One region of the Pseudomonas sp. FP2309 genome, then DNA from elsewhere that is predicted to be linked to it. Evidence: predicted binding sites of a transcription regulator. Region 1 holds the regulator's gene; each other region holds the start of a gene.
What was found. Region 1 encodes sigma-54, which starts transcription at its own class of promoters, with help from an activator protein. Its sites were predicted from a motif close to ANTGGCATNNANNTTGCTNT; they were not measured.

Region 2: a site for sigma-54 is predicted at 3,212-3,231, ahead of glnA (glutamate--ammonia ligase). Genes of this name have one in related genera too.
Region 3: a site for sigma-54 is predicted at 3,981-4,000, ahead of glnK (P-II family nitrogen regulator). Genes of this name have one in related genera too.

Annotation. Positions count from the first base shown of each region.
Region 1 covers NZ_CP117439.1:981,191-991,028, forward strand. The annotation lists gene rapZ (RNase adapter RapZ) at 1-252, opposite strand, end outside; gene ptsN (PTS IIA-like nitrogen regulatory protein PtsN) at 255-719, opposite strand; gene hpf (ribosome hibernation-promoting factor, HPF/YfiA family) at 730-1,035, opposite strand; gene PSH59_RS04360 (RNA polymerase factor sigma-54) at 1,111-2,604, opposite strand; gene lptB (LPS export ABC transporter ATP-binding protein) at 2,802-3,527, opposite strand; gene lptA (lipopolysaccharide transport periplasmic protein LptA) at 3,527-4,060, opposite strand; gene lptC (LPS export ABC transporter periplasmic protein LptC) at 4,047-4,619, opposite strand; gene PSH59_RS04380 (HAD family hydrolase) at 4,628-5,152, opposite strand; gene PSH59_RS04385 (KpsF/GutQ family sugar-phosphate isomerase) at 5,153-6,127, opposite strand; gene PSH59_RS04390 (ATP-binding cassette domain-containing protein) at 6,426-7,235, shown strand; gene mlaE (lipid asymmetry maintenance ABC transporter permease subunit MlaE) at 7,235-8,032, shown strand; gene mlaD (outer membrane lipid asymmetry maintenance protein MlaD) at 8,032-8,499, shown strand; gene PSH59_RS04405 (phospholipid-binding protein MlaC) at 8,511-9,158, shown strand; gene PSH59_RS04410 (lipid asymmetry maintenance protein MlaB) at 9,155-9,460, shown strand; gene PSH59_RS04415 (BolA family protein) at 9,575-9,814, shown strand; gene murA (UDP-N-acetylglucosamine 1-carboxyvinyltransferase) at 9,838-9,838, shown strand, end outside.
Region 2 covers NZ_CP117439.1:391,789-401,626, reverse strand. The annotation lists gene typA (translational GTPase TypA) at 1-1,403, opposite strand, end outside; gene thiI (tRNA uracil 4-sulfurtransferase ThiI) at 1,543-2,997, opposite strand; gene glnA (glutamate--ammonia ligase) at 3,332-4,738, shown strand; gene PSH59_RS01735 (chorismate mutase) at 4,867-5,406, shown strand; gene PSH59_RS01730 (cupin domain-containing protein) at 5,502-5,927, shown strand; gene glnL (nitrogen regulation protein NR(II)) at 6,222-7,307, shown strand; gene ntrC (nitrogen regulation protein NR(I)) at 7,304-8,740, shown strand; gene PSH59_RS01715 (hypothetical protein) at 9,185-9,625, opposite strand; gene PSH59_RS01710 (tRNA (cytidine(34)-2'-O)-methyltransferase) at 9,624-9,838, shown strand, end outside.
Region 3 covers NZ_CP117439.1:5,450,039-5,459,876, forward strand. The annotation lists gene xerC (tyrosine recombinase XerC) at 1-165, shown strand, start outside; gene PSH59_RS25240 (HAD family hydrolase) at 162-857, shown strand; gene sutA (transcriptional regulator SutA) at 987-1,322, opposite strand; gene PSH59_RS25250 (secondary thiamine-phosphate synthase enzyme YjbQ) at 1,425-1,850, opposite strand; gene PSH59_RS25255 (ammonium transporter) at 2,062-3,399, opposite strand; gene glnK (P-II family nitrogen regulator) at 3,434-3,772, opposite strand; gene PSH59_RS25265 (accessory factor UbiK family protein) at 4,195-4,455, shown strand; gene PSH59_RS25270 (YifB family Mg chelatase-like AAA ATPase) at 4,592-6,088, shown strand; gene PSH59_RS25275 (methyl-accepting chemotaxis protein) at 6,112-8,088, opposite strand; gene PSH59_RS25280 (LysR substrate-binding domain-containing protein) at 8,264-9,184, opposite strand; gene PSH59_RS25285 (NorM family multidrug efflux MATE transporter) at 9,337-9,838, shown strand, end outside.

The DNA.
Region 1 (9,838 bases):
ATGAATGTGTTTGGCGCGCACTTCCTCAAGCAGTTCCGGGAAGCGCGAAAGATGGCTGGGCAGGTTACGGGCGTCAATCGAAACAGCAACCAGCGGTTGTGCGAGTTCGGTGTGGATCAAAGCGCGTTCTGCCAGCTCAGGCAGCAGGCCGGCCGGCAGGTTGTCGATGCAATAGAAACCGCTGTCCTCAAGAACATTGAGGGCGGTGCTTTTACCCGAGCCGGAGCGGCCGCTGACGATGATCAAACGCATGATTACTGCCCGCTTTGTTCATCCAGGACAACTTGATACAGCGCCCCATTGCTGTTGGCGCTGCGCAGTTTGTCGCGTACTTCCTTGCGGTCGAGCATGCTGGCGATCTGCCGAAGCAGTTCCAGGTGTGCATCGGTGGCAGCTTCCGGGACCAGCAGAACGAACAGCAGGTCGACCGGGGCGCCATCGATGGCGTCGAAATCGATAGGGGCGTCCAAGTGCAGCAGGGCGCTTACGGGGGACTCGCAGCCTTTGAGGCGGCAGTGAGGAATCGCGATGCCGTTGCCAAAACCGGTGGAACCGAGTTTTTCACGGGCAATCAGGGCCTCGAAGACATCTTGCATCTCCAGATCCGGCACTTCGCGTGCGATCAGGTTGGCAATTTGTTCGAGGGCTTTCTTCTTGCTGCCGCCCGGCGCGTTCACGAGGGAACGGCCGGGGGTCAGGATGGTTTCAAGTCGGATCATGGGGGGGGAGTTAACGACCTGTGCCCTGAAGCAGGCTCAGATTCTTTTCCTTATGCTTTTTGAGTTGGCGGTCAAGCTTGTCTGTGAGCAAGTCGATTGATGCATACATGTCTTCATGCTCGGCATTGGCTACCACTTCGCCGCCGGGTATCTGAAGTGTCGCTTCGATTTTCTGCTGAAGCTTGTCGACCTTCATGATGACCTGCACGTTGGTGATCTTGTCGAAATGGCCCTCAAGCTTCCTAAGCTTCTGCTCTACGTAGTCGCGTAGTGGAGGGGTGACTTCTACATGGTGTCCACTGATGTTGACTTGCATACAGCTTCTCCTTCGTTGCCAGTGCATAAAGCGGTGGGCAGGAATACCCACCACTGGAACGCTGTGGCCCGCCCGTCACATCAAACGCTTACGCTCGCTGGAAGGCGCGATCCCAAGGGATTCGCGGTACTTGGCGACGGTTCGACGGGCGACCTGAATGCCTTGTGCCTCCAGTAAACCAGCGATCTTGCTGTCACTCAACGGCTTTTTCTGATTTTCCGCGGCAACCAGTTTTTTGATGATCGCGCGGATCGCTGTGGACGAGCATTCGCCGCCTTCGGAGGTGCTTACATGGCTGGAGAAAAAGTATTTCAACTCATAGATACCCCGTGGGGTATGCATGAATTTTTGCGTCGTTACCCGTGAAATCGTTGATTCGTGCATGCCCACCGCTTCTGCGATGTCATGCAGCACCAGGGGTTTCATTGCCTCGTCGCCATATTCCAGGAAGCCGCGCTGGTGCTCGACGATCTGGGTGGCGACTTTCATCAGGGTTTCGTTGCGGCTTTGCAGGCTCTTGATAAACCAGCGCGCTTCCTGCAACTGGTTGCGCATGAAGGTGTTGTCGGCACTGGTGTCGGCGCGACGCACGAAACCGGCATATTGCGGGTTGACCCGCAGACGTGGCACCGACTCCTGGTTCAGCTCTACCAGCCAGCGTTCGTTGTCTTTGCGCACAATCACATCGGGTACAACGTATTCGGCTTCGCTGGATTCGATCTGCGAGCCCGGGCGTGGGTTGAGGCTTTGCACCAGCTCGATAACCTGGCGCAGTTCGTCTTCCTTGAGTTTCATGCGGCGCATCAACTGGCTGTAGTCGCGGCTGCCCAGCAGGTCGATGTAGTCAGTGACCAGTCGTTGGGCTTCGGCCAGCCAAGGCGTCTTGGCGGGCAACTGGCGCAGTTGCAGCAGCAGGCATTCGCTCAAGGTGCGGGCGCCGATACCGGCAGGCTCGAACTGCTGGATGCGGTGCAGCACGGCTTCGATTTCGTCCAGCTCGATGTCCAGCTCCGGATCGAAGGCCTCTAGTATTTCTTCGAGTGTCTCGTCCAGATAGCCCTGGTTGTTAATGCAATCGATCAGGGTGACAGCGATCAGACGATCGGTGTCGGACATCGGTGCCAGGTTCAATTGCCACAACAGATGGCTCTGCAGGCTCTCGCCGACGGAGGTGCGGGTGGTGAAGTCCCACTCGTCATCGTCGTTGCTGGGCAGGCTGCTGGCGCTGGTCTGGTAGACGTCTTCCCAGGCAGTGTCCACCGGGAGTTCGTTGGGAATGCGCTCGTTCCATTCGCCTTCCTCGAGGTTGTCCACCGTCGGGGCCGTTTCCTGGTAAGAGGGTTCCTGAACGTCGGAATTGGGTTTTTGCTCGATGTTGTCGGCCAGCGGGTCTGCATTATCGAAGTCGTCGCCTTCTTCCTGGCGTTCGAGCATCGGATTGGACTCCAGGGCCTCCTGGATTTCCTGTTGCAGGTCCAGCGTCGACAATTGGAGCAGGCGGATGGCCTGTTGCAGCTGCGGTGTCATCGTCAGCTGCTGGCCCATTCTCAGGACTAGCGATGGTTTCATGGCAGGGGCTTAACACCTTATTCGCCGGCGCAATGCGCCATCCACGACAGGGCGCGTGAGCGCCAAACATAAGCAAATTATATGCCTGATATCGAGGGCTTTGCCTAGAGCGCGGTAACAATAAAAATCCGGAGGTTTTCTATTAATGTCCGCGCTTAAGGCAAGCTACCTGCCACCACCTTCAATAGCCGGTGGATTTACAGGCGGAACTCGTGACCCAGGTACACTTCCTTGACCAGTTCGTTGGCCAGGATGGTTGCGGAGTCGCCTTCGGCGATCAGCTGGCCATCGTTGACGATGTAAGCGGTTTCGCAGATATCGAGGGTCTCGCGCACGTTGTGGTCGGTGATCAGCACACCGATACCCTTGGCCTTGAGGTGATGGATGATCTGCTTGATGTCTCCAACCGAAATGGGGTCAACGCCGGCAAACGGCTCGTCCAGCAGGATGAACTTGGGTGCGGTCGCCAGGGCGCGGGCGATCTCCACGCGGCGACGCTCGCCGCCCGACAGGCTCATGCCCAGGTTGTCGCGGATGTGGTTGATGTGGAACTCCTGCAGCAGGCTTTCCAGTTCCTTGCGACGGCCATCTCGGTCGAGTTCCTTGCGGGTCTCGAGGATGGCCATGATGTTGTCGGCAACCGACAGTTTGCGGAAGATCGACGCTTCTTGTGGGAGATAGCCGATACCGGCACGGGCGCGGCCGTGCATCGGTTGATGGCTGACGTCCAAGTCGTCGATCAGCACGCGACCCTGGTCCGCCTGAACCAGGCCGACAATCATATAGAAGCAGGTGGTCTTGCCGGCGCCGTTGGGGCCGAGCAAGCCGACGATCTGGCCGCTGTCGATCGACAGGCTCACGTCGCGCACGACCTGACGGCTTTTATAGGCCTTGGCCAGATGCTGGGCTTTCAGGGTTGCCATTACTCGGCCTTCTTCTTCGGCTGGATAACCATGTCGATACGGGGGCGTGGTGCAGTCACCTTGTTGCCATTGGCGCGCCCGGCGTTGGCGATCTGTTTCACAGTGTCATAGGTGATCTTCTCGCCTTCCGTGGAGTTTCCATCGGGGCTCAGTACCTTGGCCTGGTCGATCAGCACGATGCGATTCTGTTGCGCGTGATACTGGATGGTCTTGCCGTAGCCCTTCATCGGGCCGGTATCGGTCGCTGCCTGCTTCTGTTCGAAGTAAGCCAGGTTGCCGACCGAGGTCACCACATCAATATCGCCCGCCGCAGTGCGCGTCAGCGTCACCGTGTTGCCGGTGATCTTCATCGAACCCTGGGTGATGATCACGCCGCCGGTGTAGGTGGCGACGCCTTGTTTGTCATCGAGCTGCGCGTCGTCAGCCGAGATGTGGATCGGTTGCTGGCTATCGTTCGGCAGAGCCCAGGCGCTCACGCTTCCCAGTGCTGCGCCCAAACCGAGCAAAATAGGGAGAGTTTTAACGAGCCTCATACTGTCCTCTTACGTTCGATAGCAGGTGTATCCTGCTTTCTTTCAAATACGCTTTCATTCCCTTGCCAGTCGATACTCCGCCAGCGCCGTCGATTCTAACGTCTTGCTCGGTCTGCGCATATTGCTTCTGTGGGAATACGGTCATGCGGCTGGAAGTAATCACCGTGTCGCGGTTCTTGGCGTCAGTGCGCGCAACGCGCACCGAGTCGATCAGCTCGACTTCGGTGCCGTCCGGGTTCACCTCGCCACGCTTGCTGGTGACATGCCACGGAAATTCGGTGCCGCGATACAGGTTGAGGTCCGGGTTGGTCAGCAGCGTGACCTCGCTGGCCTTCACATGCTCGACTTTGTCCGAGGTCATTTCGTACTGCACTTTGCCGTCGGGCAGGAACTGCACGCTATAGGCGTTGGTGGCGTAATAGTCGATAGCGCCTTCGTCGACCTGCGCGGCAGGCTGGTCGAGGAAGCGCTCCGGGCTGATATTCCAGTAGCCCACCGCCAGAAACAGCGCGGCGATGACCCCGAATAACAGGAAGTTGCGAATCTTTTTGCTCAGCATAAAACGCTCTATAGGTAGGCGGCGTGGGCCGCTTCAAGGCTGCCCTGGGCACGCAGGATCAACTCGCAGAACTCGCGTGCAGCACCTTCGCCGCCACGGGCGGTGGTGATGCCATGGGCGTGTTCGCGAACAAACTCCGCCGCATTGGCGACTGCCATGCCCAGGCCCACTCGGCGAATGACCGGCAAGTCCGGCAGATCATCGCCCAGATAGGCGACCTGCTCGTAGCTTAGATTGAGTTGGCCAAGTAGCTCGTCCAGAACCACCAGTTTATCCTCGCGGCCTTGATACAGGTGAGGAATACCGAGGTTTTGTGCGCGGCGTTCCACAACGGGAGTTTTTCGGCCGCTGATAATCGCCGTTTGCACGCCCGCCGCCATCAGCATTTTGATGCCTTGGCCATCGAGAGTGTTGAACGTCTTGAATTCGCTGCCATCTTCGAGAAAGTACAGGCGACCGTCGGTCAGCACGCCGTCTACGTCGAAAATCGCCAGTTTGATGTGTTTGCCGCGTTGCAGCAGGTCGCTGGTCATTTACATCACTCCCGCACGCAACAAGTCGTGCATGTTCAGGGCGCCAACCGGGCGGTCTTGGTTGTCGACCACCACCAGCGCGCCGATTTTGTGGTCTTCCATGATCTTCAATGCTTCGGCTGCGAGCATTTCAGGGCGTGCAGTCTTGCCGTGAGGGGTCATTACCGCATCGATGGTCGCTGTGCGGATGTCGATGGTGCGGTCCAGGGTGCGACGCAAGTCACCGTCGGTGAACACCCCGGCCAAACGGCCGTCGGATTCCAGGATCACCGTCATGCCCAGACCTTTGCGGGTCATTTCCATCAGCGCGTCCTTCAGCGGGGTACCGCGCTGGACGTGGGGCAATTCATCGCCCGAATGCATGACATTTTCCACTTTCAGCAACAGGCGGCGACCCAGGGCACCACCGGGGTGGGAAAACGCAAAATCTTCGGCAGTGAAGCCGCGGGCCTCCAGTAGCGCCACAGCCAGGGCGTCGCCCATGACCAGGGCCGCGGTGGTGGAGGATGTGGGAGCCAGGTTCAGCGGGCAGGCCTCGTGGGCCACGTGCACGTTCAGATTGACTTCGGCGGCCTTGGCCAGCGTCGACTCCGGGTTGCCGGTGATACTGATCATCTGGATTCCCAGGCGCTTGATCAGCGGCAGCAGGGTCACGATCTCGTTGGTGGTGCCGGAGTTGGACAGCGCAAGAATGATGTCCTCCTTGGTGATCATGCCCATATCGCCATGGCTGGCCTCGGCCGGATGCACGAAAAACGCGGTGGTCCCGGTACTGGCCAGGGTGGCGGCGATCTTGTTGCCGACGTGACCTGACTTGCCCATGCCGACCACGACAACGCGGCCCTTGCTGGCCAGAATCATCTCGCAGGCGCGTACGAAATCTGCGTCGATATGGGCCAGCAAGCCTTCTACGGCTTCCAGTTCGAGGCGGATGGTGCGTTGTGCGGATTGAATAAGGTCGCTGGATTGGCTCATGTCTGAAATCGTATAGCCTGACGAAAAGGCGGCGATTATAGCGGTAATGATCAATTCCCTCACGCAAGTTCGTCAGGCTTTACTCAGTCGGTGACTGAGATTCATGCCCTGCAACGTTTTTTCCCTGTCCTGGATCTGAACAACCGCTGTTCCGGCCTTGGGCGGCTTGTGCCAGCAGTGATATAGTTCGCCGCCAGTTCGGTCCGCCCAGCCCATGTGGCTATCTGTTGCGTAACCGTTGCAAACGTTTGTCGCATACATGGTGTCTGAGTGAGAGGCTGCATCCCAAGGAGTTTAGATGAGTGCCGATAACGCCTACGCGGTCGAGCTGAAGGGACTGACCTTCAAGCGCGGGACGCGCAGCATCTTCAATAACGTCGATATTCGCATTCCCCGTGGCAAGGTCACGGGCATCATGGGGCCGTCCGGTTGCGGCAAGACCACCCTGTTGCGCCTGATGGGCATGCAATTGCGCCCCAGTGCCGGCGAAGTGTGGGTCAACGGCCAGAACCTGCCGACGCTGTCGCGCAGCGATCTGTTCGATGCGCGCAAGCATATGGGCGTTCTGTTCCAGAGTGGTGCGCTGTTCACCGATCTCGATGTGTTCGAGAACGTGGCGTTTCCGCTGCGGGTGCATACCCAGCTGTCTGATGAAATGATTCGCGACATTGTGTTGCTGAAACTGCAGGCCGTAGGTCTTCGTGGTGCCATTGACCTGATGCCCGATGAGCTGTCTGGCGGCATGAAGCGTCGCGTGGCCCTGGCGCGCGCCATCGCTCTCGACCCGCAGATCCTTATGTATGACGAGCCCTTCGTTGGCCAGGACCCGATCGCCATGGGCGTATTGGTGCGCCTGATCCGCCTGCTCAACGATGCGTTGGGCATTACCAGCATCGTGGTGTCCCACGACCTTGCAGAAACCGCGAGCATTGCCGATTACCTGTATGTAGTGGGCGATGGCCAGGTTCTGGGGCAGGGCACGCCTGAAGAGCTGATGAACGCCGATAACCCGCGTATCCGCCAATTCATGACCGGCGATCCCGACGGCCCCGTGCCTTTTCACTTTCCGGCAGCGGATTACCGCTCAGATCTTCTGGGGAAGCGCTGATGCGCAAGACATCTCTAATCGAGAAGGTTCGCCTTTTCGGTCGCTCCGGCATCGACATCGTCGAAGTGCTCGGTCGTTCGACCATTTTCCTGTTTCACGCATTGCTCGGCCGCGGAGGCATCGGCGGCGGTTTTGGCCTGCTGCTCAAGCAACTGCATTCGGTGGGCGTGATGTCCCTGGTGATCATCGTGGTCTCCGGAATGTTCATCGGTATGGTGTTGGCGTTGCAGGGCTTCAATATCCTGTCCAGCTATGGTTCGGAGCAGGCGGTAGGGCAGATGGTCGCCCTGACGCTGCTGCGTGAGCTGGGCCCGGTAGTGACCGCGTTGCTGTTCGCCGGGCGTGCGGGGTCCGCACTGACCGCCGAAATCGGCAACATGAAGTCCACCGAACAGTTGTCCAGCCTGGAAATGATCGGCGTGGACCCGCTCAAATACATTGTTGCCCCGCGCCTGTGGGCCGGTTTCATTTCCCTGCCATTGCTGGCGATGATCTTCAGCGTGGTGGGTATCTGGGGCGGTTCGTGGGTGGCGGTGGACTGGCTGGGCGTCTACGACGGCTCCTACTGGGCCAACATGCAAAACAGCGTGACCTTCAGCGGTGACGTGCTCAACGGCATCATAAAGAGCATCGTTTTTGCCTTTGTAGTGACCTGGATCGCCGTATTCCAAGGCTACGACTGTGAGCCCACCTCAGAAGGGATCAGTCGCGCCACCACCAAGACCGTTGTGTACGCCTCGCTGGCGGTACTGGGCCTTGACTTCATTTTGACCGCCTTGATGTTTGGAGATTTCTGATGCAAAACCGCACTGTGGAAATCGGTGTCGGCCTTTTCTTGCTGGCTGGCATCCTGGCTTTACTGTTGCTGGCCCTGCGAGTCAGCGGCCTTTCGGCCAGCCCCACCGCCGATACTTATAAACTTTACGCGTACTTCGACAATATCGCCGGTTTGACTGTCAGAGCCAAGGTGACCATGGCCGGTGTGACCATCGGCAAGGTCACGGCAATCGATCTGGATCGCGACAGCTTCACCGGTCGAGTGACGATGCAGTTGGACAAGAAGGTAGATAATCTGCCGACTGACTCGACGGCATCTATCCTCACTGCGGGTCTGCTGGGCGAGAAATACATCGGTATCAGCGTGGGCGGGGAAACAGCCCTGCTCAAGGATGGCTCGACCATCCACGACACGCAGTCGTCGCTGGTGCTCGAGGACCTGATCGGAAAATTTTTGCTCAATACGGTCAATAAAGACGCCAAATGAGGAATCTGTTCATGATCTCTACCTTGCGACGTGGCCTGCTGGTACTGCTTGCTGCACTGCCATTGATGGCCAACGCGGCAGGTTCTGCGCACGAACTGGTGCAGGACACGACCACCAAGATGCTGGCTGACCTGACTGCCAACAAGGAAAAGTACAAGCAAGATCCAAGTCAGTTCTATGACGCGCTCAACACCATTGTTGGCCCGGTCGTGGATGCCGAAGGCATTTCGCGCAGCATCATGACGGTCAAATACTCGCGCAAGGCCACGCCTGCGCAAATGCAGACGTTCCAGGAGAACTTCAAAAAAGGCCTGTTCCAGTTCTATGGCAACGCCTTGCTCGAGTACAACAACCAGGGCATTACCGTCGCTCCCGCCGGTGATGAGTCCGGTGATCGCACCAGCGTCAACATGAGTGTCAAGGGCAACAACGGCGCCATTTACCCTGTGCAGTACACGCTGGAGAAAATCAACGGCGAGTGGAAACTGCGTAATGTGATCATCAATGGTATCAACATCGGCAAGCTCTTCCGTGATCAGTTCGCCGACGCCATGCAGCGTAATGGCAACGATCTGGATAAAACCATCAATGGTTGGGCTGGCGAGGTTGCCAAGGCCAAGGAAGAAACCGATAAAGCTGCCGGGAAGCCTGCGCAATGACCGAATCGGCTGTTCGTCTTGGCGACGCCGGTGAGTTGTTCCTCAGTGGCGTGCTCGACTACCGCACCGGGCCTGACCTGCGCAAGCAGGGCCAGGCCCTGATCAAGGCCAGCAACGGGCCGACGTTAGTGCTGGATTGCTCGGCGGTGACCAAGTCCAGCAGCGTCGGTTTGTCGTTATTGTTGTGCTTCATGCGTGATGCCGAGGCGGCTAAAAAGACGGTCAGCATCCGCGCGCTGCCCGAAGACATGCGCGAAATTGCCGAGGTTTCCGGTTTGACCGAACTGTTGGCGCATCCTTAATACACATTAACAATGAGGCCCCCCGTCAGAGTCCTGCTATGCGGGGTTCGCAGGCGCGGGGCTTTTTTGTATGATGTGCGACCCGTGCGCACTGGGCGCCGATAGAGGTTGAGCATGCAGGCCCTAGAAGTTAAGAGCTTCCTTGAAGGAAAGCTGCCGGAAACGACTGTAGAAGTTGAAGGCGAAGGCTGCAATTTCCAGCTGAACGTGATTAGCGACGAACTGGCGGCGTTGAGCCCGGTCAAGCGTCAACAGCAGATCTATGCCCATTTGAACCCATGGATCACCGATGGCAGCATCCATGCGGTCACTATGAAATTTTTCAGCCGCGCGGCCTGGGCCGAGCGCACCTGAGCCCCCAAGGCGTCGAGATTCTTA
Region 2 (9,838 bases), 590 kb from region 1:
ATCGAGGTCAGGATGCCAGCACCGTTGGTCAGGGTCAGGAACTGGTTACGGAAACCGATCAGACCACGAGCAGGGATGTTGTATTCCAGACGCACACGGCCTTTACCATCCGGCACCATGTTGGTCAGGTCGCCCTTACGCAGGCCCATCTCTTCCATGACCTTGCCCTGGGATTCTTCAGGGGTGTCGATGGTGACGTTTTCGAACGGTTCCTGCTTCACGCCGTCAACCTGACGGATGATAACTTCCGGACGACCAACACCCATTTCGAAGCCTTCGCGACGCATGGTTTCGATCAGTACCGAGAGGTGCAGCTCACCACGGCCGGAGACCTTGAACTTGTCAGCCGAGTCGCCTTCTTCAACGCGCAGAGCAACGTTGTACAGCAGCTCTTTGTCCAGACGCTCCTTGATGTTACGGGAGGTCACGAACTTGCCTTCTTTACCGCAGAAAGGCGAGTCGTTTACCTGGAAGGTCATGGAAACGGTTGGCTCGTCAACGGTCAGAGGCTTCATCGCCTCGACGTTGTCCGGCTGGCACAGGGTGTCGGAGATGAACAGCGAGTCCATACCGCTGACGCACACGATGTCGCCAGCGAAGGCTTCTTCGACGTCGATGCGGTGCAGACCGTGGTGACCCATCAGCTTCAGGATACGACCGTTACGCTTCTTGCCGTCAGCGCCGATAGCGACAACCGGGGTGTTCGGCTTGACGCTGCCGCGAGCGATACGGCCAACGCCGATAACACCCAGGAAGCTGTTGTAGTCCAGTGCCGAGATTTGCATCTGGAACGGGCCTTCACGGTCAACTTTCGGTGCTGGTACGTTGTCGACGATCGACTGGTACAGCGGGGTCATGTCTTCCGCCATGTCGGTGTGGTCCAGACCGGCAATGCCGTTCAGGGCCGAGGCGTAGACGACTTTGAAGTCCAGCTGTTCTTCGGTAGCACCCAGGTTGTCGAACAAGTCGAAGATCTGGTCCAGAACCCAGTCCGGACGCGCGCCTGGACGGTCAACCTTGTTGATGCACACGATCGGACGCAGGCCGGCTTCGAAAGCCTTCTTGGTCACGAAACGGGTTTGCGGCATAGGGCCGTCTTGAGCGTCAACCAGCAGCAGAACGGAGTCAACCATCGACATTACACGTTCAACTTCGCCGCCGAAGTCGGCGTGGCCCGGGGTGTCCACGATGTTGATGTGGTAGCCGTTCCAGTTGATAGCGGTGTTTTTTGCCAGGATGGTAATACCGCGCTCTTTTTCCTGGTCGTTGGAGTCCATCACGCGCTCGTCGTTGAGCTCGTTGCGCTCCAGAGTGCCGGATTGACGCAGGAGTTTGTCTACCAGGGTGGTTTTACCATGGTCAACGTGAGCAATGATGGCGATGTTACGTAGATTTTCGATCACTTGTGTATCTCGATCAGAGGATTCGGTGTGCTGACAGGTCGTGGCAGCGATTTACAGTAGAGTCAGGCCTTGCCGTTACAGCTTGACGGCAGAGTCGGGGGGCCGGTGACGCAGGCCACAGGCAAACAGCCCCGGGCTCTTAGCTCGGTCGATAAACGCGCACATTGGCATGCCCCTCACTGAGCAAATGGTGGGCATGCAGGCGACTCATCACGCCTTTGTCGCAATACAGCAGGTACTGACGGCTGTCATCCAGTTCCTTGAAACGCGCGTTCAATGCATAGAACGGCAGCGTTTGTACGTCGATGCCGGCGATTTCCAGCGGCTCGTCTTCAGCGGCATCCGGGTGACGGATGTCGATGACGATCTGACCGGCCAGAGCTTCGCTGACTTCTTCGATCTGCACATCCTGGCCCAACTCGTCGATAACCCGATCGATCGGCACCAGTTTGGCGTTCTCGAGCGCACGCTCCAGAATCGCCATGTCGAACTGTTGTTCTTCGTACTCCACGCGGTTGCGCTTGGCGTGGGTCTTGGGATTCACCGAGATGACCCCGCAATATTCAGGCATATGCTTGGCGAAGTCGGCGGTGCCGATTTCTTCCGCCAGGTCGATGATGTCCTGCTTGTGGCTGGCGATCAGCGGGCGTAATACCAGCTTCTCGGTCACACAGTCGATCAGCGACAGGTTTGGCAGCGTCTGGCTGGAGACCTGGGAAATCGCTTCGCCGGTCACCAGCGCATCGATCTGCAACTGATCGGCAATTCGGGACGCAGCGCGCAACATCATACGCTTCAATACTACGCCCATATGACTGTTATCGACTTTGCCGAGAATTTCGCCCAGTACTTCCTCGAACGGCACGCTCACAAATAGCACGCGTTGGGAGCTGCCGTACTTCTTCCAGATAAAGTGCGCAACTTCCATCACGCCCAATTCATGTGCACGCCCGCCCAGGTTAAAGAAGCAGAAGTGGCTCATCAGGCCGCGGCGCATGATCTGGTAGGCCGCTACCGTAGAATCGAAACCGCCGGACATCAGTACCAGGGTCTGTTCCAGGGCGCCCAGCGGATAGCCGCCGATGCTGTTGTGCTGGTTGTGGATCACAAACAACCGTTGGTCGCGAATTTCCATGCGCACTTCAATTTGCGGCGCTTTCAAGGAAATTCCAGCCGCACCGCACTCGCGACGCAGCTTGCTGCCGACGTATTTCTCGACATCCATCGAGCTGAATGGGTGCTTGCCGGCCCGCTTGCAACGCACCGAAAAAATCTTGCCTTCGAGCTCGCCGCCAAAGTGCAGCTTGCACTTGTCGGTGATGTCGTCGAAGTCACCCAGCGGGTACTCATCCACTTGCAGGAAATGCGCAATGCCCGGCATGCAGCTCAGGCGCTCGGTCATATCCTTCAAGGCTTTGGCGTCGGTCAGGCGGGTTTCCAGCTCGAGGTTATCCCACACACCATTGACCACCACAGCCGGGTCCAGATCGCGGAGCACGGCACGGATGTTCTTGGCCAACTGACGGATGAAACGCATCCGTACCGGTCGGCTTTTGATGGTGATTTCAGGGAAGACTTTAACGATTAATTTCATGGAAACAGCGCGCGCCGGGCCTGCTGAAAAAGGGGGGCGCGGATTATAGCGGAAATCGCTCAAGGTTTAACCAGTTAATATGCAACGCAGTCACTGCGCACTAAAGCGGTGCATTTGTGCGCACTGACGCCACATTGCGGTGCGCTATTTTTCGGTGTTTGTCGCAATGCACCTTTATAGGGGCGTTTTTGGAGCAGAAAACCCATGTTGGCGCACTGGCATGCAATTTGCTCTCTTGTGAGGCAGGTTGCCATGGCGGACTATCCGCGCCGGCATCACCCACATTCTAAGGGCTAACTCCACTACCCCAGCCCGAAGCCACCCGGAGGACACTATGTCGAAGTCGGTTCAACTCATCAAAGATCATGACGTTAAATGGATTGATCTGCGCTTCACGGACACCAAAGGCACTCAGCACCACGTGACCATGCCGGCTCGCGATGCGCTGGATGATGCGTTCTTCGAAGAAGGCAAAATGTTCGACGGTTCCTCCATTGCCGGCTGGAAAGGCATCGAAGCCTCCGACATGATCCTGATGCCGGACGACAGCACCGCGGTCCTCGACCCGTTCACCGAAGACCCAACCCTGATCATCGTCTGCGACGTGATCGAGCCTTCGACCATGCAAGGCTACGACCGCGACCCACGAGCGATCGCCAAGCGCGCCGAGGAATACCTGAAGTCGACTGGTATCGGCGACACCGTATTCGTAGGCCCGGAGCCAGAATTCTTCATCTTTGATTCGGTCAAGTTCAAGTCCGACATCTCCGGCTCCATGTTCAAAATCTTCTCCGAACAAGGTTCCTGGATGTCCGACCAGGACGTGGAAGGCGGCAACAAAGGCCACCGTCCAGGCGTCAAAGGTGGCTACTTCCCAGTTCCGCCGTTCGACCACGACCACGAAATCCGTACCTCCATGTGCAACGCCATGGAAGAAATGGGCCTGGTCATCGAAGTTCACCACCACGAAGTGGCGACTGCCGGCCAGAACGAAATCGGTGTGAAGTTCAACACCTTGGTTGCCAAGGCTGACGAAGTTCAGACCCTGAAGTACTGCGTACACAACGTGGCAGATGCCTACGGCCGTACCGCTACCTTCATGCCTAAGCCACTGTACGGCGATAACGGTTCGGGTATGCACGTTCACCTGTCCATCGCTAAAGAAGGCAAGAACACCTTCGCTGGCGAAGGTTATGCCGGCCTGTCCGACACCGCCCTGTACTTCATCGGCGGCATCATCAAGCACGGTAAGGCCCTGAACGGCTTCACCAACCCGTCGACCAACTCCTACAAGCGTCTGGTCCCAGGTTTCGAAGCACCAGTGATGCTGGCCTACTCGGCTCGCAACCGTTCGGCATCGATCCGCATTCCTTACGTGTCCAGCCCTCGCGCTCGCCGTATCGAAGCTCGCTTCCCGGATCCGGCAGCCAACCCGTACCTGGCCTTCGCTGCACTGGTCATGGCCGGTCTGGACGGTATCCAGAACAAGATCCACCCTGGCGACGCAGCCGACAAAAACTTGTACGACCTGCCGCCTGAAGAGGCCAAAGAGATCCCACAAGTGTGCGGCAGCCTGAAAGAAGCCCTGGAAGAGCTGGACAAGGGCCGTGCGTTCCTGACCAAAGGCGGCGTATTCAGCGACGACTTCATCGATGCCTACATCGAGCTCAAAAGCGAAGAAGAAATCAAAGTACGCACCTTCGTACACCCACTGGAATACGAGCTGTACTACAGCTGCTGATCCGGTAGCGCTGCTTGACGCAGCGTGACGAAAGAGGCCTCCTTCGGGAGGTCTTTTTTTGCCTGACATAATGCCTCGGCATCCTCACCATTGGCCCTTCGCCTATCCGCTCGACAAGGAGATCAACCTTGAAACTCAGAATCGCATTCGCCCTGCTATTGACCGCTACCAACGTATCGGCAGCGCCCGCCACACTCGCCCCCTTGCTCGACAGCATCGCCGAACGCCTGAGCATCGCCGACCAAGTGGCACTGAGCAAATGGGACAGCCGCAAGGCGGTAGAAGACCGCGCACGGGAACAGGATGTTATCGCCAGCGTGAGAGCACAGGCTGCCAACTACAAACTGTCTCCCGATGCCGCCGAACAGTTTTTTGCGGCGCAGATAGAGGCCAATAAACTGGTGCAGTACACCCACCTGTCCGATTGGCATTGGCAGGGCAAGGCACCCGACGCCCCGCGTCCTGACCTGGTGGGGCAGATCCGCCCACAATTGGACCAACTGCAAAAACGCCTGCTGCAACAGCTGGCCGACTTCAGCCCCGAGCGCAGCAACCCCGCGTGCCCGCAATGGGTCGCGCAGGCTGTGCACGAGCCACTCAACGAGCCGCTGCTGCAGATCGCGATGATCCGTGCCACGGGCGAACTGTGTACCCAGACCAACCAATAACGGTTACGGACTACTCGATTTGAGGCGCCGTCCGGCATCCATCCGCCCATTGGCAGCCATAGCCTGACGGCTCACTGACCAAACAGGACGGAACCATGAATGCCCTCAAATGCCTGCTCGCCGCCGCTGCCTGCTTATCTGTCATCGGCTGCGGCAGCCCACCCAAGCAAGCTGCGCACGTCGAACAGCAAGTTCTGCTCAAGAGCCACTCATCATGGGATGGAGCGCCCTATAAAACCTACCCCGCCGGGCCGCCGGAGCTCACACTGTTGCGAATCCGGATCCCGGCAAATACACAGATGCCCTGGCACAGCCACCCAATCCCCAATGCGGCTTATGTGGTCTCGGGTCAGCTGACAGTCGAAACCCGCCAGGGAGGGCTGGCTCGCACGCTCAAACCGGGAGAAACCCTGGCCGAGATGGTCGGCACAGTGCATCGAGGCACAACCGGAAAGACACCTGTGGAATTGCTGGTGTTCTACGCAGGCACACCGGATATGCCGCTGTCGCAACCCTATTGATAGCAACCCCCTTGGATCATGCGCGCCCAAACGCCGCGCACGATCCCTGGAATGCTTGCTGAACAGCCCTTTCAAAAACGCACTATATTGGTGCCCGTCACTGCACCCTACCCACCCGCTCAACCCATTTTGGTTCGAAACTTCCCGAGCAAGCTGGCAGAACGCCACAGTTTCGCGCCTGGAACCCCTATTTCAGGCGATTAACGCTTCTTTTCGGAGCCTTGGTTTGGTTTTTGCATTTTCCTTGTATCAGCGTGTGCCTCAAGCCCGCGCCTTGCTCCAAAAGAGGTCCTGATGACCATCAGCGATGCACTGCACCGTTTGCTACTCGACAATCTGACCACCGCAACCATTCTGCTCAATGACGACCTGCGTCTTGAGTACATGAACCCGGCCGCGGAAATGCTCCTGGCCATCAGTGGTCAGCGCAGCCATGGGCAGTTCATCAGCGAATTGTTCACCGAATCGGCCGAAGCCTTGAGTTCGTTGCGCCAGGCCGTGGAGCAGGCACACCCGTTCACCAAGCGCGAAGCGATGCTCACCGCTCTCACCGGTCAGACGCTGACCGTCGACTACGCCGTAACGCCGATCCTGAGTAATGGCGCGACCCTGCTGCTGCTCGAAGTGCACCCCCGCGACCGCCTGCTGCGCATCACCAAAGAAGAAGCGCAATTGTCCAAACAGGAAACCAGCAAGATGCTGGTGCGCGGCCTGGCCCACGAGATCAAGAACCCATTGGGCGGCATTCGCGGCGCCGCGCAGTTGCTCGCGCGCGAACTGCCGGACGAGCACCTTAAGGATTACACCAACGTCATCATCGAAGAGGCCGACCGCTTGCGTAACCTGGTGGACCGCATGCTCGGCTCCAACAAATTGCCATCGCTGGCGATGACCAACGTGCACGAAGTTCTGGAGCGCGTGTGCCAGTTGGTTGAAGCGGAAAGCCAGGGCTGCATCACCTTGGTGCGCGACTATGACCCGAGCATTCCCGACGTGTTGATCGACCGCGAACAGATGATCCAGGCGGTCCTCAACATCGTGCGCAACGCCATGCAGGCCATCAGCAGCCAGAACGAACTGCGCCTGGGCCGCATCAGCCTGCGCACCCGCGCCCTGCGCCAGTTCACCATCGGCCATGTGCGCCATCGCCTGGTAACCAAGGTCGAGATCATCGACAACGGTCCGGGTATTCCTGCGGAACTGCAGGAAACCATTTTCTTTCCCATGGTCAGCGGCCGCCCGGACGGTACCGGGCTGGGCCTGGCCATTACCCAGAACATCATCAGCCAGCATCAGGGCCTGATCGAATGTGAGAGCCATCCCGGCCACACCACATTCTCGATCTTTCTGCCACTGGAACAAGGAGCCCAATCGACATGAGCCGTAGTGAAACTGTCTGGATCGTCGATGACGACCGTTCTATCCGCTGGGTCCTCGAGAAAGCCTTGCAACAGGAAGGCATGACCACCCAGAGCTTCGACAGCGCCGACGGGGTGATGAGCCGCCTGGCGCGCCAGCAGCCCGACGTGATCATCTCTGACATCCGCATGCCCGGCGCCAGTGGCCTGGACCTGCTGGCGCGGATTCGCGAGCAGCACCCGCGCCTGCCGGTGATCATCATGACCGCACACTCGGACCTGGACAGCGCTGTCGCGTCGTATCAGGGCGGCGCGTTTGAATACCTGCCCAAGCCGTTTGACGTGGACGAGGCCGTGGCGCTGGTAAAGCGCGCCAATCAGCACGCTCAGGAGCAGCAAAACCAGGAAGCCCCGCCGGCCCTGACCCGCACCCCGGAAATCATCGGTGAAGCACCGGCGATGCAGGAAGTGTTTCGCGCCATCGGGCGCTTGAGCCACTCCAACATCACCGTGCTGATCAATGGCGAATCGGGGACCGGTAAAGAGCTGGTGGCGCACGCCCTGCACCGTCACAGCCCACGGGCAGCATCGCCGTTTATTGCGCTGAACATGGCGGCGATTCCAAAAGACCTGATGGAATCCGAGCTGTTCGGCCATGAGAAAGGCGCATTTACCGGTGCAGCCAACCTGCGTCGGGGCCGCTTTGAACAAGCGGACGGCGGCACCTTGTTTCTCGATGAAATCGGCGACATGCCGGCCGACACCCAGACCCGCTTGCTGCGCGTACTGGCGGACGGCGAGTTTTACCGCGTCGGCGGGCACACGCCGGTCAAGGTCGATGTGCGCATCATTGCGGCCACGCACCAGAACCTCGAAACCCTGGTACACGCGGGCAAATTCCGCGAGGACTTGTTCCACCGCCTCAACGTGATCCGCATCCACATCCCACGCATGTCGGATCGCCGCGAAGACATCCCGACCCTCGCTCGCCACTTCCTCAGCCGCGCCGCCCAGGAGCTGGCGGTGGAGCCGAAGCTGCTCAAAAGCGAAACCGAGGAATACCTCAAAAACCTGCCGTGGCCCGGCAACGTGCGCCAGTTGGAGAACACCTGCCGCTGGATCACCGTAATGGCGTCCGGCCGCGAAGTGCATATCAGCGATCTGCCGCCGGAACTGCTGAGCCTGCCGCAGGACTCAGCACCGGTGACCAACTGGGAGCAGGCACTGCGCCAGTGGGCCGACCAGGCACTGGCGCGTGGCCAGTCGAACCTGCTGGACAGCGCGGTGCCTGCGTTCGAGCGGATCATGATCGAGACCGCCTTGAAGCACACCGCCGGCCGCCGTCGCGACGCCGCGGTGTTGCTGGGCTGGGGGCGTAATACCCTGACGCGCAAGATCAAGGAACTGGGGATGAAGGTCGATGGTGCGGATGATGATGACGGGGATGAGGGCTAAGCCTCAGATCCGCTGACAATCCCACAGGTGCATCTGTTCAAGGTTCAGGAACTGTGCACCGCTTCAAGGCACCATGAACCGGCATCGGGCATGGCGCCAACGGCAGACACCTGAACATTGCTGAAAAAAGCTGAGCTGCAAAACACCAAAGCCCCGTATTCCGGGGCTTTGTGCTTTCTAAAAGATTTTTTTGGCACTCCTGCGCCACTCTGGCACGCGCCCTGCAATAACCCTGGTACAACCCAGTTTCGGGGACCTTGGTACAGGCAGGCCGAGAATCCCCTCTTTAACACCGAAGCCTCTTGAGGCTTCACACCGTTTTGGGAGCCCTGGTACAGGCAGGCCGGGAACTCCCTTCTTTACACCGGGGCTTATGCGGCGCACCGCCCTAAGCTTCAGCCCGTTTTGGGGACCTTGGTACAGGCAGGCCGGGGATTCCCTCTTTTATTGCTCTTGGAGATGGATCTCCAGCCGCCAGCGGTCGTCGACCTCCTGGCCCTGCCATTCCCCGCGCAACGGCCGAGCCGCCACCAGGTTCAGCAGCAAACCGGCATCGGTCTTGCGAATGCGCCAGTTCACATCCTTGTCACCGACCTTGAGTTGCCCACTGGCAGCCTTGCCGCCTGCGTCGAACAGCAATGCCACCGTGCCGTCGATATGTTCACCGTGCAGCTTGGGTTCCCGGTTGAACCACACCACGACACCATCCGCCACGGTCTCGACCTGCTGCAACTCCACCGGGTCCGGCGTGGTCAGGCGACCGATCATCAGGCCCACCATCAAGCCGGCAATCGCCAATGAGCCCATGACCCTCGGCATTAGCTTCGGTCTTGGGTCCTCTTCGGGGGTAGAATGCAGCGCATCTTTGCCTTCGGAGCCGTGCATGTTTCACGTCATCCTTTTTCAACCAGAAATTCCGCCGAATACCGGCAACGTTATCAGGCTGTGCGCCAACAGTGGCTGCCACCTGCATTTGATCGAGCCCTTGGGTTTCGACATGGACGATAAACGTCTGCGCCGTGCCGGGCTGGACTACCACGAGTACGCCACCCTCCAGCGCCATGCCGACCTGGCGAGCTGCCTGGAAAGCCTGGGCAA
Region 3 (9,838 bases), 1.2 Mb from region 1:
CACTTGCTGGAATCCTCCCAGGACCTGCGCGCCGTGCAGGAGTTGCTCGGCCATTCCGACATCAAGACCACGCAGATCTATACCCATCTGGACTTCCAACACCTGGCAACGGTGTACGACAGCGCCCATCCACGGGCCAAACGCATCAAGGGCGGCGACTCATGAGTATCAAGCTGATCACCTTCGACCTGGACGACACGCTCTGGGACAACGTACCCGTCATCATTAGCGCCGAAGCGTCGATGCGCGAATGGCTGGCGATTAACGCCTCCAAGGTCGGCGACTTGCCTTTGGAGCACTTCGCCACCCTGCGCCAGCAGGTGCTGCAACGTCACCCAGAACTGAAAAACCGCATCAGCCTGCTGCGCCATCGCGTATTGATACACGCCTTTGAGGAGGCGGGTTATCCACAGCCCGAAGCCACCGACATGGCCGATGTGTGCTTCGAGGCGTTCATTCACGCGCGCCATCAGCTCACCCCCTTTCCCGAAGCGGAGCCCATGCTCAAGGCGCTGCGCGAGCATTTCCTGCTGGGCGTGATCACTAACGGCAATGCCGATGTGCAGCGGGTAGGGCTGGCGGACTACTTCCACTTTGCACTGCGTGCAGAAGACATCGGCATCGCCAAGCCGGACGCACGCCTGTTTCAGGAAGCGTTGCAACGTGGCGGGGTACCGGCCAGCGCAGCGGTGCACATCGGTGATCACCCAGGGGACGACATCGCCGGCGCGCAACAGGCCGGGCTTCGCGCAGTGTGGTTCAACCCCACGGGCAAGGAATGGGAAGCGGACAAGCACCCGGACGCGCAGATTCGCAGCCTGGCGGAGTTGCCCGAGCTGCTCCGTCGCTGGAACTGATGCCAGTGATCAAGCGGCGGGCGGGACGAGTGCCCTCCCGCGTGCGACCCACCACACGGCTCGAATAAATCATCAGGCATGAAAAAGCCCGCAGCGACGGCGGGCTTTTTCTTACAAGCAGGTCGCGACTCAGATAGGCCGGCTACCATACTTGTTATCAGGCTTCTTGGGCGGGTCCGCTACCACATTCGGCTCGACCTCGACCACTTTGCCGCCTTTGGCGAGAAACTCTTCCATCGCACGGGCCAGGGCGTCGCGCTCTTTATTCTTGGCTTCAACGCTCGGCAGCTCATCTACCGAAACAGCGGCCTTGGCCTTGCCTTTGGCCTTGGGCGCGGCGTCATCGCCAACACTGTCATCGGCGTCGTCGGCCACGTCGTCAACCGCTGCCGCGTCAAGACCGTCTTCAGCCTCGTCGTCATCACCTACTTCGAGTTCGTCGTTTTCCAGATCATCGTCGCTCATGTTCTACCTCATGACTTGCGAAAAGCAGATTAGTTATAGCCCAGCTTCACCCTCTGTCGAGTTTGCTGGAAAAAAATCAGTAGCCACCGGATAACCAGTGGCTTATGCCCCATCACCGTGCAAGGTGGCGAGGACTTTACGAGCACCACCATGATCACGGTGCTCGCCCAGGTAAACACCTTGCCAGGTCCCCATCGCCAAGCGGCCGGCCTTCACCGGCAAACTCAGCTGGCAGCCCAGGAGACTGGCCTTGAAATGCGCCGGCAGATCATCCGGCCCCTCGTCGTTGTGTTCAAACCCTGCACGGCCTTGCGGCACAAGCGAGTTGAAAAACCGTTCGAAGTCACGGCGAACCGCCGGGTCGGCATTCTCGTTGACGGTCAACGAGGCCGAAGTGTGCTGCAACCACAGGTGCAACAGGCCGACACGACACGCCTTCAGTTCAGGCAAGCCGGCAAGCAACTCGTCGGTTACCAGGTGAAAGCCCCGAGGCTTGGCCCGCAGGGTAATCAGGGTCTGTTGCCACATACAGTTCTCCGCCCATCGGCGCGCATTCTAGCGCGCCTTGGGAAAAAACAAAGTGTCGAATACGCCTACATGCCTGTAAGACATTCGCACGCTCAAAAGTGCCGCGTGTGTCTGGTCACAAACTTGGCGTAAAAACCGGCACAGCGTGTGATAGCTGACAAACACCAGACAAAAAAATGCCCGGCAAGCCGGGCATCTTTTTTTCGCGTACTTACAAGTTGTAGCCGCGTTCGTTGTGTTGCGCCAGGTCGAGGCCGACCGCCTCTTCCTCTTCGGTAACACGCAGCCCCATGACCATGTCCAACACCTTGAGGATGATGTAGGTCACGATGGCCGTGTAGATCACGGTGAAACCGACGCCTTTGCACTGGATCCAGACTTGAGCCGCGATATCGGTCACGGTGCCGAAACCGCCCAGCGAAGGGGCCGCGAACACACCGGTAAGAATCGCGCCGAGGATACCGCCAATACCGTGTACGCCGAAGGCGTCCAGGGAGTCGTCATAGCCCAGCTTGCGCTTGAGGGTAGTGGCGCAGAAGAAGCACACCACACCCGCCGCCAGACCGATGATCAGTGCGCCCATCGGGCCCACGGTGCCAGCGGCCGGCGTGATTGCGACCAGACCCGCCACCACACCCGAGGCGATGCCCAGTGCGCTTGGCTTGCCGTGAGTGATCCACTCGGCGAACATCCAGCCCAGCGCCGCCGCAGCAGTTGCGATCTGAGTCACCAGCATCGCCATGCCCGCAGTGCCGTTGGCCGCGACAGCGGAGCCGGCGTTGAAGCCGAACCAACCGATCCACAGCATGGCCGCACCGATCAGGGTGTAACCGAGGTTGTGCGGTGCCATTGGAGTGGTCGGGAAGCCCTTACGCTTGCCGAGTACCAGGCACGCTACCAGGCCCGCCACACCGGCGTTGATGTGCACCACAGTGCCGCCGGCGAAGTCCAGCACGCCCCAGTCCCACATCAGGCCGCCGTTGCCGCTCCACACCATGTGTGCGATCGGCGCGTAGACCAGGGTGAACCAGATGCCCATGAAGATCAGCATCGCGGAGAACTTCATACGCTCAGCAAAAGCACCGACGATCAGCGCCGGCGTGATGATGGCGAAGGTCATCTGGAAGGTGATGAACACGGCTTCCGGGAACAACGCCGCTGGCCCGGTGATGCTGGCCGGAGTGACACCCGCCAGGAACGCCTTGCCCATGCCGCCGAAGAAGGAGTTGAAGTTGACCACGCCCTGTTCCATACCGGTGGTATCGAACGCGATGCTGTAGCCGTAGATGACCCACAGGATGCTGATCAGGCCGGTGATGGCGAAACACTGCATCATCACCGACAGAATATTCTTGGAGCGGACCATGCCGCCGTAGAACAGCGCCAGGCCCGGGATGGTCATGAACAGCACCAGCGCGGTGGCGGTCAGCATCCAGGCGGTGTCGCCGGAGTTGAGGACTGGAGCAGCCACTTCGTCTGCCGCCATGGCCAGGCTTGGCATTACGATGGACAACAGGGCTCCGAGCCCTGCGAATTTACGCAGAGTCATATTGTTTTCTCCTGGGGCGTTGGGGTTTGGCGGCTTAGATTGCGTCGGTATCGGTTTCGCCGGTACGGATGCGAATAGCCTGTTCCAGATTGACCACGAAGATCTTGCCGTCACCGATCTTGCCGGTGTTGGCGGCCTTGGTTATCGCCTCGATAACCCGGTCAAGATCCTTGTCGTCAATGGCGACATCAATCTTCACCTTCGGCAGGAAATCGACTACGTATTCCGCGCCGCGATACAGCTCGGTGTGACCCTTCTGCCGACCGAAGCCTTTGACCTCAGTAACGGTAATGCCCTGCACGCCGATTTCGGACAATGACTCGCGTACATCGTCCAACTTGAACGGCTTGATGATGGCAGTGACTAGCTTCATGAAAACTCTCTCCCGAATTGGTGGACTTGCCCCAGGAAAACAAACCCGTCTCAAGTCTAAGCGCAGTGCCTGGCTTTGTAACGCATCGTCGCAAGCGCAATTGCTATTGCGACGCCAGCTAACCACTGGTGACGAAACCTGTACCCCTGATCCGTCGGCGCACTGCATTCGTCACAGCGACTGCATCAGTGCATGGGTCATGATCGTCTAAGCAGAAACCTTGCCAGCTCCGTAAAAATCACTGAAATCAGTCCTTTGCCCACTCAAGCCCACCTGCGGGGCTATTCGGCGACCGTAATGCGCACAAAAACGGTGCGACACCGCCCGACCTGATGCGCGAAAAGCGTGCGCCGCAGGCCGTGGAAAGACTATAGACGCTGCGTGATACACTGCCCGCCGACAGTTTTTCCGGAATACTTCCCATGCTTGCGCCTAAAGACCTCCTCGACGCCCTGAGCGGCCACGCCTCTCGCCTGTTCAGCGGCGACACTCCGCTGCCCCGCAATGAAATCGAAAGCCAGTTCAAGGCCCTGCTGCAAAGCGGCTTCAGCAAGCTCGACCTGGTGAGCCGGGAAGAATTCGACAGTCAGATGGTCGTGCTCGCCCGCACGCGCGCGCGACTGGAGAGCCTGGAGGCTAAAGTGGCTGAACTGGAAGCCAAGCTGACACCATCGGCTGAATAAACACGACGAGTGTGGGAGTACTGGCTCCCACACTCGCGCTGGATACGTTCTGTAAAACCTCCCCCGCAGTGCTCTTCCCCACCTCGTCTACCCTTGAAAAACCGCAGGAAGCGGCCTCCCATTTCAAGGAACGAGCATGTCCCTCGCCATTGTCCACAGTCGCGCCCAAGTCGGCGTCGAAGCCCCTGCCGTCACCGTCGAAGTGCATATGGCCAATGGTTTGCCGTCCCTCACGCTGGTGGGCCTGCCCGAAACCGCCGTGAAAGAAAGCAAGGACCGCGTGCGCAGTGCGATTCTCAACTCCGCTCTGCAATACCCCGCACGCCGTATCACCCTCAACCTCGCGCCCGCCGACCTGCCGAAGGACGGCGGGCGTTTTGATCTGGCGATTGCCTTGGGGATCCTCGCCGCCAGCGTGCAGGTGCCGACCGTGATGCTCGATGACGTGGAATGCCTGGGTGAGTTGGCGCTATCCGGCGCAGTACGCGCGGTCAAAGGCGTGTTGCCGGCTGCACTGGCCGCGCGCAAGGCCGGGCGCACCGTGATAGTGCCGCGGGCGAATGCCGAAGAAGCGTGCCTGGCGTCCGGGCTGAAAGTGATTGCAGTGGACCACTTGCTGCAAGTGGTGGCGCACCTGAATGGGCAGGCGCCAATCGAGCCCTACAAATCCGATGGGTTGCAGTACCTGAACAAGCCCTATCCAGATTTAAGTGAGGTGCAGGGCCAACTGTCAGCCAAGCGTGCGTTGCTGATCGCAGCAGCCGGGGCACACAACCTGTTGCTCAGCGGGCCGCCAGGTACCGGCAAGACCCTGCTCGCCAGCCGACTGCCCGGCTTGCTGCCGCCATTGAGCGAACAAGAGGCATTGGAAGTGGCGGCGATCCAGTCCGTGGTCAGCCTGGCGCCGTTGAGCCATTGGCCGCACCGACCCTTTCGCCAGCCGCACCATTCGGCCTCAGGCCCGGCATTGGTGGGTGGCGGCTCAAAACCGCAACCTGGGGAAATTACCCTGGCCCATCACGGTGTGCTGTTTCTGGACGAGTTACCGGAGTTTGATCGCAAAGTGCTGGAGGTACTACGTGAGCCGCTGGAGTCGGGGCATATCGTGATTTCCCGCGCCCGCGACCGCGTCAGTTTCCCTGCGCGCTTTCAACTGGTCGCCGCGATGAACCCGTGCCCCTGTGGCTACATGGGAGAGCCCAGTGGGCGTTGTCGCTGCACACCGGAGCAGATCCAGCGCTACCGCAACAAGCTGTCCGGACCGTTGCTCGACCGCATCGACCTTCATCTCACCGTGGCACGTGAAACCACCGCTCTGAACCCTGCCCCGCAGGCCGGCGACACTACGGCTACGGCCTCTGCTCACGTGGCGCAAGCTCGGGAACGCCAGCAACAACGCCAGGGTTGCGCCAACGCCTTCCTTGACCTGCCGGGACTGCGCGAGCACTGCCGGTTGGCGAAAGACGATGAAGGCTGGCTGGAAAGCGCCTGCGAGCGGCTCACGTTGTCGCTACGCGCAGCACACCGATTGCTCAAGGTGGCGCGCACCCTGGCGGACTTGGATCAGGCGGATGCCATCACCCGCGATCATCTCAAAGAGGCCCTGCAATACCGTCCGGCAGCGATCACTTAGCCCACCCGGTGATAGACGGCATTTCAGCGGAAGCGATCCACTTCTTGACGCAGGCCCGCCGCCAGGGTCTCCAACTCTTTGGCAGTAATCGCCAGGTTCGATACCACTTCACGCTGCTCACTGTTGGCCAGCGCGATGCTTTGCAAGTTGCTGCTGAGCAAGGTCGCGGTGCTGCTCTGTTCCTGCGTCGCCGTGGTAATCGCCGCGAACTGCTGACCCGCCGAGCGGCTTTGCTCATCGATACGCGCCAGTGCCGAGGCCACATCGGCATTGCGCGACAGGCCTTCCTGCATCAACACATTGCCGTGTTCCATGGTGCTGATGGCGTTGCCGGTTTCTTTCTGGATGCTTTGGATCATCCCGGAAATTTCATCGGTGGCTTCGCGGGTCCGCGACGCCAGGTTACGCACTTCGTCAGCCACCACCGCAAAACCGCGGCCCTGTTCACCAGCCCGCGCGGCTTCAATGGCAGCGTTGAGCGCCAGCAGGTTGGTCTGCTCGGCGATGGAGGTGATCACACCCACGATCCCGCCGATTTCCTGAGAACGCTGACCCAAGGTATTAATCACCGTGGCCGTGCTGTTCAGGGCGGTAGCGATATGCTCCAAGGAGGTGGAAGCCTCTTGCATCGAGTTTCGGCCGATGCGGGTTTGTTGGGCATTTTCCTGGGCGAGACGCTCAGTGTTGCCCATGTTGTCGGCGATGTTCAGCGAGGTGGCGCTGAATTCTTCCACCGCGCCGGCCATGCTGGTGATTTCGCCGGACTGCTGCTCCATGCCGTCATAAGCGCCGCCCGACAAACCCGACAAGGCCTGAGCACGGCTATTGACCTCTTCGGCCGCCTTGCGGATATGGGAAACCATGGTCGACAGCGCTTCACCCATCTGGTTGAAACTGCGCGCCAGTTGGCCAATTTCGTCATGGCTGGACACGTTAAGCCGTGCGCTCAAGTCGCCAGCACCCAAGGCTTCGGCCTGACGCACCAGATCACTCAACGGTTGCAGTTTGCTGCGCAACAGCCAGACCGTGGCGCCCACCGCCAGTAACATCGCCAGCACGCTGCCGATCACCAGACGAATGCCGACGGCCCAGGTCACCGCACGGATTTCCGCTTTCGGCATGCTCGCGACCACGGCCCATGGGCCACCTTCGAAGGGCACCGACACGCTGTAGAAATCTTCGTTCCTGTCGCTCCAGAAGTGACCTTTGCCTGGGGTCTTGGCCAGGTCCAGCATCACCGGAACCGCCTGATCCAGAGCCTGCACGCCCGCCGGGGGCACCAGCCAGCGCTTCTGCTCATCGAGCAACGCCAGGGAACCGGTCTGGCCGATGCGGAAGCGCTTGAGGTTTTCGAACTGGGCGGCCTGCGCGTCGGTGTAGTCAAACCCGATGAACAACACAGCGATCACTTTGCCACTGGGGTCGCGTACAGGGCTGTATTGGGTCATGTAGGAACGGTCGAACAACACCGCACGTCCGATATAGGCCTGGCCACCTAGCACTCGCTGGTAGGCCGGACCCTGGCGATCAAGCACAGTGCCGATCGCACGGCTGCCGTCCTGCTTGGTCAGGGAGGTGCTGACACGGATAAAGTCGTCACCGCTGCGCACAAACACGGTGGCCACGCCGCCGGACATCTGCTTGAACTCATCCACTTCGGTGAAGTTGTTGTTGAGCACTTCGCCGCCCAGCAACAGGCTCGGTGTCTGAACCCCGGCCACCGCGACCGGTTGATCGGCCTTCACCGTCAACCCGGCGCTGAAGCGTTTCTCGAACAACCCCGTCAGGCGCTGGGTGCTCTCGCGTAACGTGCTGTGGAAGGTATTGAGTTGGTCGGCGAGCAAACGCGCTTCGCTGGCCAGGTGCTCCTCGCGGGTATCGAGGTTGGCGGAGTCGAGGGAACGCAAGGCGAAAACAGTACTGCCGCCGATGGCGACAGCCAAAATCACAGCTAATGCGATGCCTAACTGGGAGGCAATCCGCGCGCGAGGTTGAGACATGACGGCTCCTGGCCGAGGCCAGGATCATCCTGATCTCATAGCGCTGCTCGGCAAATTATCTAATGGGAAACGTTGGTGCACGATTGTTCCAACACACCTACTTCGGCGGCGTGTGGCAATACTTGAGCGAATCCCAAGGGCATCGCGCAAACGGTTGCGTATGGGGCGCCCCCATTCAATCGAGACGTTCGACCGCAGGCAAAGCCATGGCCTGCACTTCGCCCTGGAGAAAATCCGCCAGACGCCGCAAACGCTCACCGCCGGGGCGGGTCTTGGGCCATACCAGATAGTAACTTTCCCCACTCGCCACCGCCGTTGGCCATGGCAGGCTCAAACGCCCTTGTGCCACATCTTCGGCCACCATCAGCAGGTCGCCCATGGACACCCCGTAACCCCGTGCCGCCGCGATCATGCCCAGCTCCAGCGTATCGAACACTTGGCCGCCCTTGAGCGAAACGTGGGACGACAACCCCATGCGCTCCAGCCAATTGCGCCAGTCGCGACGGTCTGGCGTGGGATGCAGCAACTCGGTGCCCGCCAGGCGGTTGACGTCCCAAGGGCCGTCCTTGAGCAGGTTCGGCGCGCCGACGGGGATCAGGAACTCGGGGAACAGGTAACTGGCTTCCCAATCTGCCGGAAAGTGCCCGTAGCTCAATAACACCGCGCAATCGAAAGGCTCCTGGTTGAAGTCCACTTCGTCCACGTTCATCCAGGCGCTGGTGAGTTGCACCTCATTGCCCGGCTGTAATGCCCGGAAGCGACTGAGCCGCGCCAACAGCCACCGCATGGTCAGGGTCGACGGCGCCTTCATGCGCAGGATGTCATCTTCGGCGTTCAGGGTATGGCAGGCCCGCTCCAGCGCCGCGAACCCCTCACGCACTCCAGGCAACAGCAGGCGCGCCGCTTCGGTGAGCTGCCGATTGCGGCCGCTGCGCTGGAACAGACGGCAGGCGAAATGCTCTTCCAGCGTGCGGATATGCCGGCTCACCGCACTTTGGGTAATCGACAGTTCTTCGGCGGCACGGGTAAAGGAGTTATGCCGGGAGGCCGCTTCAAAAGCACGCAAGGCGTAAAGAGGAGGGAGACGACGAGACATAAAGAAAGCTCCGACAGCGCAATGCCGGAACCCTACCAGAATCCATAAGGCATGAGTTTTAATCATGCAAACGATCGCATTTATCCCTTTGTGCAATGGCCTGAGAGCGCCGAGAATCACCCCCTCCCCAAACGTCTGACTTTTTGAGCGTGATGATCATGCAGCATCCGGCACGTACTGAACTCTGGGCCATTCTGCGGCTGTCAGGGCCGCTGATCGCCTCACAGTTGGCGCACATGCTGATGGTGCTGACCGACACCCTGATGATGGCGCGCCTGAGCCCCGAAGCCCTGGCCGGTGGTGGCCTGGGCGCGGCGACCTATTCGTTCGTGTCGATCTTCTGCATCGGCGTGATTGCCGCCGTGGGCACACTGGTGGCGATCCGTCACGGTGCCGGTGATATCGACGGCGCCACCCGCCTGACCCAGGCGGGGCTTTGGCTCGCCTGGTTGATGGCCCTGGCGGCGGCGTTGCTGTTGTGGAACCTCAAGCCGGTGCTGCTGATGTTCGGCCAGACCGAAAGCAACGTGCAATCGGCGGGGCAGTTTCTGACGGTGCTGCCATTCGCCCTGCCCGGCTACCTGAGTTTCATGGCCTTGCGCGGCTTCACCAGCGCCATCGGCAAGGCAACTCCCGTGATGGTGATCAGCCTTG